2 regions of the Ketobacter alkanivorans genome follow, and region 2 is predicted to be linked to the other one. Evidence: predicted binding sites of a transcription regulator. Region 2 holds the regulator's gene; the other holds the start of a gene.
What was found. The regulator sigma-54, encoded in region 2, starts transcription at its own class of promoters, with help from an activator protein. The targets are predictions, from matches to a motif close to ANTGGCATNNANNTTGCTNT.
Positions count from the first base shown of each region.

Region 1: the regulator sigma-54 is predicted to act here: its motif matches at 1,882-1,901, upstream of Kalk_RS21355 (PEP-CTERM sorting domain-containing protein).

Region 1 covers NZ_CP022684.1:2,447,064-2,451,030, forward strand. Annotated here, with positions in the region: gene Kalk_RS10530 (sodium:solute symporter family protein) at 1-1,060, shown strand, start outside; gene Kalk_RS10535 (hypothetical protein) at 1,161-1,652, shown strand; gene Kalk_RS21355 (PEP-CTERM sorting domain-containing protein) at 2,008-2,769, shown strand; gene Kalk_RS10545 (ABC transporter permease) at 2,851-3,612, opposite strand; gene Kalk_RS10550 (ABC transporter ATP-binding protein) at 3,609-3,967, opposite strand, start outside.
Region 2 covers NZ_CP022684.1:4,026,022-4,029,988, reverse strand. Annotated here, with positions in the region: gene lptA (lipopolysaccharide transport periplasmic protein LptA) at 1-109, shown strand, start outside; gene lptB (LPS export ABC transporter ATP-binding protein) at 106-831, shown strand; gene Kalk_RS17215 (RNA polymerase factor sigma-54) at 1,019-2,641, shown strand; gene hpf (ribosome hibernation-promoting factor, HPF/YfiA family) at 2,762-3,049, shown strand; gene ptsN (PTS IIA-like nitrogen regulatory protein PtsN) at 3,096-3,548, shown strand; gene rapZ (RNase adapter RapZ) at 3,561-3,967, shown strand, end outside.

The DNA of each region.
Region 1 (3,967 bases), 1.6 Mb from region 2:
GCTTGATCAAGTGGTGACCGAACTCGGATTTCACGAGTACACGACACAATCGCGGCTAAGCCAGCTCAACATGTTCGTTTATACCATGTCGCTGATGATCGGCACCGCCGGTTTACCACACGTCATCATCCGCTTTTTTACCGTACCCAAAGTAGCCGATGCACGCAGCTCTGCCGGTTGGGCGCTGGTATTCATCGCCATTCTATACACCACGGCCCCTGCGGTAGCGGCCATGGCGCGCATGAACTTCATGAACACCATTGAGCCCAACAAAGGTGAATACATGGTTTACGACGAACGCCCACAATGGTTCAAAAACTGGGAGAAAACCGGGCTACTGGCCTTTGAAGATAAAAATGGCGACGGCAAAGTTCAATACAGCGCAGACAAAACCGTGAACGAAATGGTGACCGTGGATAACGACATCATGGTGCTGGCCAACCCTGAAATCGCCCGCCTGCCCAACTGGGTGATCGCCCTGGTGGCGGCAGGTGGCCTGGCGGCAGCCTTGTCCACTGCGGCGGGCCTGTTGTTGGCCATTGCCTCGGCCATCTCTCACGATTTGTGCAAAGGGGTATTCATGCCCGACATCTCAGAGAAAAACGAGCTGCTGGCCAGTCGTATCGCCATGGCAGGTGCCATCGGTGTGGCGGGTTACCTTGGCTTCAATCCGCCGGACTTCGCCGCCGGGACAGTGGCGCTGGCCTTCGGCTTGGCCGCATCGTCAATCTTCCCGGTATTGATGATGGGCATCTTCAGCAAACGGATGAATAAGGAAGGCGCCATTGCCGGGATGATCGCGGGTATCACCGTCACCTTGCTCTACGTGTTTCAGCATAAAGGCATCATGTTTGTGGCCAGCACCGCATTCCTGGGTGATTTGCCACAAAACTGGTTCCTGGGTATCGAGCCCAACGCCTTCGGTGCCGTAGGTGCAGTGGTGAACTTCGTGGTTGCTTTTGCAGTATCCCGAGTGACCCAGGCTCCGCCAGAGCATGTACAAGAGATGGTGGAAAGCATCCGCATGCCAGCTGGAGCCGGTGAAGCCCAGGCCCACTGATCAACCTGCATAAGAACAAAGCCCGGATTCATCCGGGCTTTTTTTTCGGGCTGATGTACCATTGGCCCTGAAGCACGATAACCCCAAACAAGAGATCCCCATGCTCGCAAACAAACACATTATTATCGCCATGATTGTGGCCCCTATTCTGGCCATCATCGCGTATTTTGCCACCGACGCATTCGTGGGCGAAAAAGCTCAAAAAGCGCAAGCAGGTAAATCCTACTCCCTGGTAGCCCTGCCCAACTGTCGCTACCCCAGCGGGCTCTGCACGCTTAAAAATGCAGGCTTTAGCATCGAGCTGAGCGTTGCGCAGGTTGGCGTCAATGTGATGACTCTGAGCCTTAGCTCTAAACATCCGTTGCAAGGGGCCAAAGCCGCGCTGGTGACCAACAGCGATGAACTGGGCGCACCCACAAGCCTTGCCGCTACCGACAACACCAACACCCGCTGGACAATCGATTTAACCGGTGAGCAAACCGCCCAAAGCCAATTACGGGTAGTGGTCGCAGCCGCTGATGCCTTCTATTTTGGTGAGACCGGGCTTGCGTTTATCGACTACAAAACCAGCTTTGGTGAGGATTTTCGTTAACACTGCAAATTGTCGAAGTAGATAGATCTGTACTTGGCAAAGACGCTTTCGCAGCGATCAGCGCTCATTGTTTCAATTGCCAAATGTTAACGCCCCTATCAGGGAAGTATGACTGCTGAATTGATACATGGGGCCCACCGACAACCAAAAAGCGTCGAAAAACTTTACACACCCATGCAAAAACCCACCCGAAATACTTATAACCGACTGTAAACCAAGGGTTTTATATCATGGCATGTGACGTGCTTCACATTTTCGGTTGTAGCTGCCCGGTTTCTGATCTTTCCTTCGGGCCGCACGCAGCACTTCATTCGTTTCAATTTGCGACCAATTTAAATCATTTGGGGTATTAACCATGACCCAACTAGTCAAGTATTGCCTGCAAGGCTTTGCGCTGGCAGCAATGATGACCTTCGGAAGCCTGAGCCAAGCTCTGGTAATTTCCGATTCATCCAGTTTCAACACAGGTACTGCTTATACAAGCACAGCCTGGAGCACCGGCAACACGTATAATCGAAACACCAACTACGGCTACACCAGCCTGAACGGATTCGATTCCAGCCTGGGTGTACTGACGGGCGTTACTGTTAGCTACAACACCAACGGCGTAGTACGGGGCAACATCTCTGTATACGATCCTTCAGACTGCTGGGCATTCTGCGAAGACGACGTTTATGGTGTCGGCTATGTTCGCGGCACCTTCGGCCTGGATCTGTACAGCCCCAACCTGGGCTACAACCCAAGCACCAGCCGTACGCTGTCAGTATCCTGCTCCGCCAGCGATGGTGATTGCAACGGTCATTATTCTGATTACACCAACTACCTGAACGGCACCTTGTTCTCAACTACCGATGCCGGCCTGTTGACTTACTTCCTGGATAATACCCTGCAGCTGAGAGCCAGCTCCATGACTGAAGCCGCTACCACCAACTGCGCAGACGACGAAGATCGCTGCCGCACCTATGGTGACAGCTGGTTCTCCGGTAGTGTATTCGTTGAGTACATTTACGACGAATTCCCCACGCCTCCTCCACCGGCCGCCAATGTACCAGAGCCTGCTTCACTGGCACTGCTGGGCCTGGGTCTGTTAGGTCTGGGTCTGCGTCGCAAGAAGTAAGATCGTTCAAGCAGTAAGATCAGGGGGGCTGAAAATTTCAACCCCCCTTAGTTTGTGACCGGCTACGTTTGTGACGGGCTACTACGTTTTCAGGCGATAGCCGGTTTTAAAAATCCACCATACTGCACCAAGGCACAGCAGCAAAAACAACGCAGTCATCCCCAGACTGACCACCACATTCACATCCGCCACGCCATAAAAACTCCAGCGAAAGCCACTGATCAGATACACCACCGGGTTAAACAGCGTAATGGTTTGCCAGATTGGCGGCAGCATACTGATGGAGTAAAAACTCCCACCCAAAAACGCCAGTGGCGTAATCACCATAAGGGGGATCAATTGCAGTTTTTCAAAGCTGTCCGCCCACACGCCGATGATGAAACCAAACAGGCTGAAGGTAATGGAAGTCAGAATCAAAAAACCCACCATCCATACAGGGTGATCAATGTGATAATCGACAAAAAAACGCGCCGTCACTAAAATCAGCGCCCCCACGATCAGCGACTTGGTGGCAGCCGCCCCCACGTAACCCATAACAATTTCTACAAAGGATACCGGCGCCGACAGCACCTCATATATGGTGCCGGAAAAGCGCGGAAAGTAGATACCAAATGAGGCATTGGAAATACTTTGGGTTAGCAGAGTAAACATTACCAACCCTGGAATAATAAATGCGCCGTATTCGATTCCATCGATGGCCACCATGCGTGAGCCGATGGCTGAACCAAACACGATAAAATAGAGTGACGTCGATAGCACCGGTGATGCAATGCTCTGCATCAACGTGCGCCAGGTACGGGCCATTTCAAATTTATAGATGGCTCGAATTGCGTAGAAATTCATGCTTGCTCCTTTCTCGATTCGTGCACCAGGTTCACAAATATTTCCTCCAGCGAGCTTTCACTGGAATGCAGATCCCGAAAATCAATACCGTGCTGGTTAAGGCGTCGCAGCACTTCGGCAATACCGGTCTGCTCACTCTGCACATCAAAGGTGTACGTCAGGCTACTGCCATCATCAGATAGTGCCAGCGGATACGATGCCAGCGCTTCCGGGATCGTCTCAAGGGGTTGCTGCAAATAAAGGGTAAGCTGCTTTTTACCCAGCTTATGCATCAACGCCTGTTTTTCTTCCACCAGTACCAATTCGCCTTTATTGATGACGCCGATTCGATCCGCCATCTCTTCCGCTTCTTCGA
Region 2 (3,967 bases):
CGGCGACATAAAAGGCCGAGTGGAAATGATTCTGCCATCGGCGGCAGAGCCTGCACCGCAAACAGCGCCTGCTCCCGCCCCAACAGAAAAGGCCATACCTGCATCATGAGCCGCCTGACAGCATCCAATCTAGCCAAAAGCTACAAAGGTCGCGCCGTGGTGGAAGATGTCTCCATCACCATCGAAAGTGGCCAGATCGTCGGGCTACTGGGCCCTAACGGTGCCGGTAAGACCACCTGTTTCTACATGATCATCGGCATAGTCCCCCAAGACAAAGGCCGCATCGTGATAGACGATACCGAAATCACCCACCTGCCCATGCACGGGCGCGCCGCCAAAGGCATCGGCTACTTGCCCCAGGAAGCCTCCATCTTTCGCCGCCTCAAGGTAAAAGAGAACATCATGGCGATTCTGGAAACACGCAAAGACCTGAACAAAAAGCAGCGCCAGGCCAAACTGGACGAACTGCTGGCGGAGTTCCACATTGGCCACATTGCCGAATCCCAGGGTATGGCCCTGTCCGGTGGTGAGCGCCGCCGGGTAGAAATCGCACGGGCACTGGCCACCGACCCCGCCTTCATCCTGCTGGATGAGCCCTTCGCCGGGGTCGACCCCATTTCCGTTGCGGATATTAAACAGATTATCAGCCATCTGCGGGATCGCGGCTTGGGCGTACTGATCACCGACCACAACGTGCGGGACACCCTCGACATTTGCGAGAAAGCCTTTATCGTCAGTGAGGGCCATATTATCGCCGAAGGTGAGCCCTCACTCATCCTGCAAAACCAGAAAGTACGCGAGGTTTATCTGGGCAACCAATTTCATATGTAAAAGTTCTAAGTAATTTCAGGCATGTAAATTGCTTTGCGGGCTGACTGCTCTTACAATTAAAGCATCGCAGTTGAAATACGGCCCAACTAAGCTGTTGAAAACAGGCCAATAATTGGCTGCCTAAAACGTCAACAAGGCCGTGACACCCCACTAAAACTGGTCGTTGAAGAAGTTGAATTAGGTATCAATGAAACCAACCTTACAGCTCAAAATTGGTCAACACCTTACTATGACGCCCCAGCTGCAGCAGGCCATACGCTTGCTACAGCTCTCCACGCTGGATCTGCAAACCGAAATTCAGGAAGCACTGGAGTCCAACCCCCTACTTGATGTGGATGAGTCAGGATCGGATAACGACAGCGGCGACACAAGCGAACAAAATACCAGCGACAAAAGCACCGAAACCACCAACGAAAAAGAACCTGTCGTGGACTTTTCCCAGTCCAGCGACAGCAGTGAAGCCAGCTCAACCACCAACGAAGATGCCCCCGTCGACCTGGAAGGCAAAGAAATGCCCGGCGAGCTGCCCGTGGACAGCGACTGGGATACCTTATACGACGGCACCGCAGGTTCCGGTGGCAGCACCAGCTTCGACGACGATGACTTCGACTATGACAGCCGTAACAGCGCCCCGGAATCAATCTATGACTCCTTGATGTGGCAGCTGAACCTGACCAACATGTCCGACATGGACCGCATGATCGCCATGGCCATCATTGAAGGCGTCAATGCCAAAGGCTATCTCACCCAATCCGTAGAGGACATCCGCGACGGCGTACTCGCCCAGCAGGACGTAGTGGCAGACCTGGTACGCCTGCAGCAGGCCGAACTGGAAGCCATGGGCATCCAACTGGAACCCGAAGAAGGCGACGACGGCAGCGCCATCTCACTGGAAGAAGTGCTGGCCGTACTGCACCGCATTCAACAATTTGATCCCCCCGGTGTGGCCGCCCGAGACCTGCGGGAATGCCTGCTGATCCAGCTCAAACAGGAGCCAAAAGGCGACCCAACCCGAGAAGACGCTATTTTGGTCGTGGAAATGTTTCTGGATGCCCTCGGCTCTCGCGACTTTGCCACCATCATGCGCAAGGGCAAGCTATCAGAAACCCGTTTAAAAGCCGCCATCGAGCTGATCCAGGCCCTGAACCCCTACCCAGGCAGCAGCATTGAATCCGATGACACCCAATACGTCATCCCCGATGTCATTGTCAGCAAAGACAAAGGCCGCTGGCGAGTAGAACTGAACCCGGAGGCCACCCCCCGCCTGCGAGTAAACAGTGGCTACGCCTCCCTGATACAGCGGGCCGACAACAGCAGCGACAACACCTTCCTCAAAAACAACCTGCAGGAAGCCCGCTGGTTTATCAAAAGTTTACAAAGCCGTAACGAAACCCTGCTGAAAGTAGCCACCAAGATCGTCGAATATCAGATCGGCTTTCTGGAAGAGGGCGAAGAGTCCATGAAGCCATTGGTTTTACACGACATTGCCGAAGCCGTAGGCATGCACGAATCCACCATCTCCCGAGTAACCACACAGAAATTCATGCATACGCCCCGCGGCATATTTGAGCTGAAATACTTCTTCTCCAGCCACGTCAGCACTGCCTCGGGGGGCGAATGTTCATCCACCGCCATTCGCGCCATTATCAAGAAGCTGGTTGCAGCAGAAAATCCAAAAAAACCGTTGAGCGACAGTAAAATTGCCAACATACTGGAGGAACAGGACATCAAGGTTGCCCGGCGCACGATCGCCAAATACCGCGAGGCTATGATGATTCCCCCTTCCAATGAAAGGAAACGATTGGTTTGACCTCTGGTCATAGAATACAGAGTTGAACATCATCGGTGCCCTTCTGGCCGATGCTATACCAAACCCAAACGCGCCAGCCAATGGGTTGCAGTAAAACAAACCACGATTAAGGAGTGGCCTATGCAAATCAATATCAGCGGACATCACGTAGACGTTACGGACGCACTGAAAGACTACGTTGCCGATAAAATGCAAAAACTCGAACGCCATACCGACGACATCACCAGCATCCAAGCCATCCTGAGTGTCGAAAAGAACCGACAAAAAGCCGAAGCAAAAATTCATGTAAAAGGCGCTGACCTGTTTGCCAACGCCGAATCCGAAGACATGTATGCGGCCATCGACATGATGACCGACAAACTTGATCGCCAAGTGCTGAAGCACAAAGAAAAATCCAAGAGCTGGTAAACAAGGCGATTAACTCCAAAGGTTGTAATAAGGTTAATTGATAACGATGGAACTTGCTGAAATCATCAGTCCGCAACGGGTTTTTGAAGACGTACCTGGCGGCAGCAAAAAGAAAGTTCTGGAAACCGCTGCTGGGCTTATTGCCCAGCAGTACCCCGAACTGGACCCCAACGAATTGTTCGACAGTCTTATATCAAGGGAAAAGCTTGGCAGCACAGGCCTGGGCAAAGGCATCGCCATCCCCCATTGCCGTGCACAGCATTGCAACAACGTTATAGGTGCCTTCATCAAACTCGAAAGTGGCGTGGATTTCGACTCCATTGATCACGAACCCGTGGACATGCTGTTTGTGTTATTGGTGCCGCAAGATGCGCATGAAGAACATCTTAATGTTCTCGCCAAAATCGCCGCCATGTTTAACGATGAAACACGCCGCAACACACTGCGCAATGCACATTCATCCGATAGCATCTACGATGCCCTCGTCACTCCCGTATAAAGGTAATATGCCATGAAGCTGGTCGTAATCAGCGGTCGCTCCGGATCAGGAAAAACCACTGCATTACACGTGCTTGAGGACATCGGCTACTACTGCGTTGACAACCTCCCCGTCACATTGTTGCGGGATCTGATGAGCGAGCTGGCAACGCGCACTGCCCCCCGCATCGAAGAAGTTGCCATTGGCATAGACGCCCGCAACAGCGTAACCCAGCTGGAAAAACTCCCCAACGTATTGCGAGAGCTAACCGCAGACGGCATCGACAGTCAGGTTATCTACCTGGACGCCGGAGATGAAGCACTGATAAAACGCTTCAGCGAAACCCGTCGCCGCCACCCCATCAGTAACGACACCAACACCCTCAAAGAAGCCATTGTGCGCGAACGGGAAATGCTGAACCCGGTAGCATCAAGCGCCAG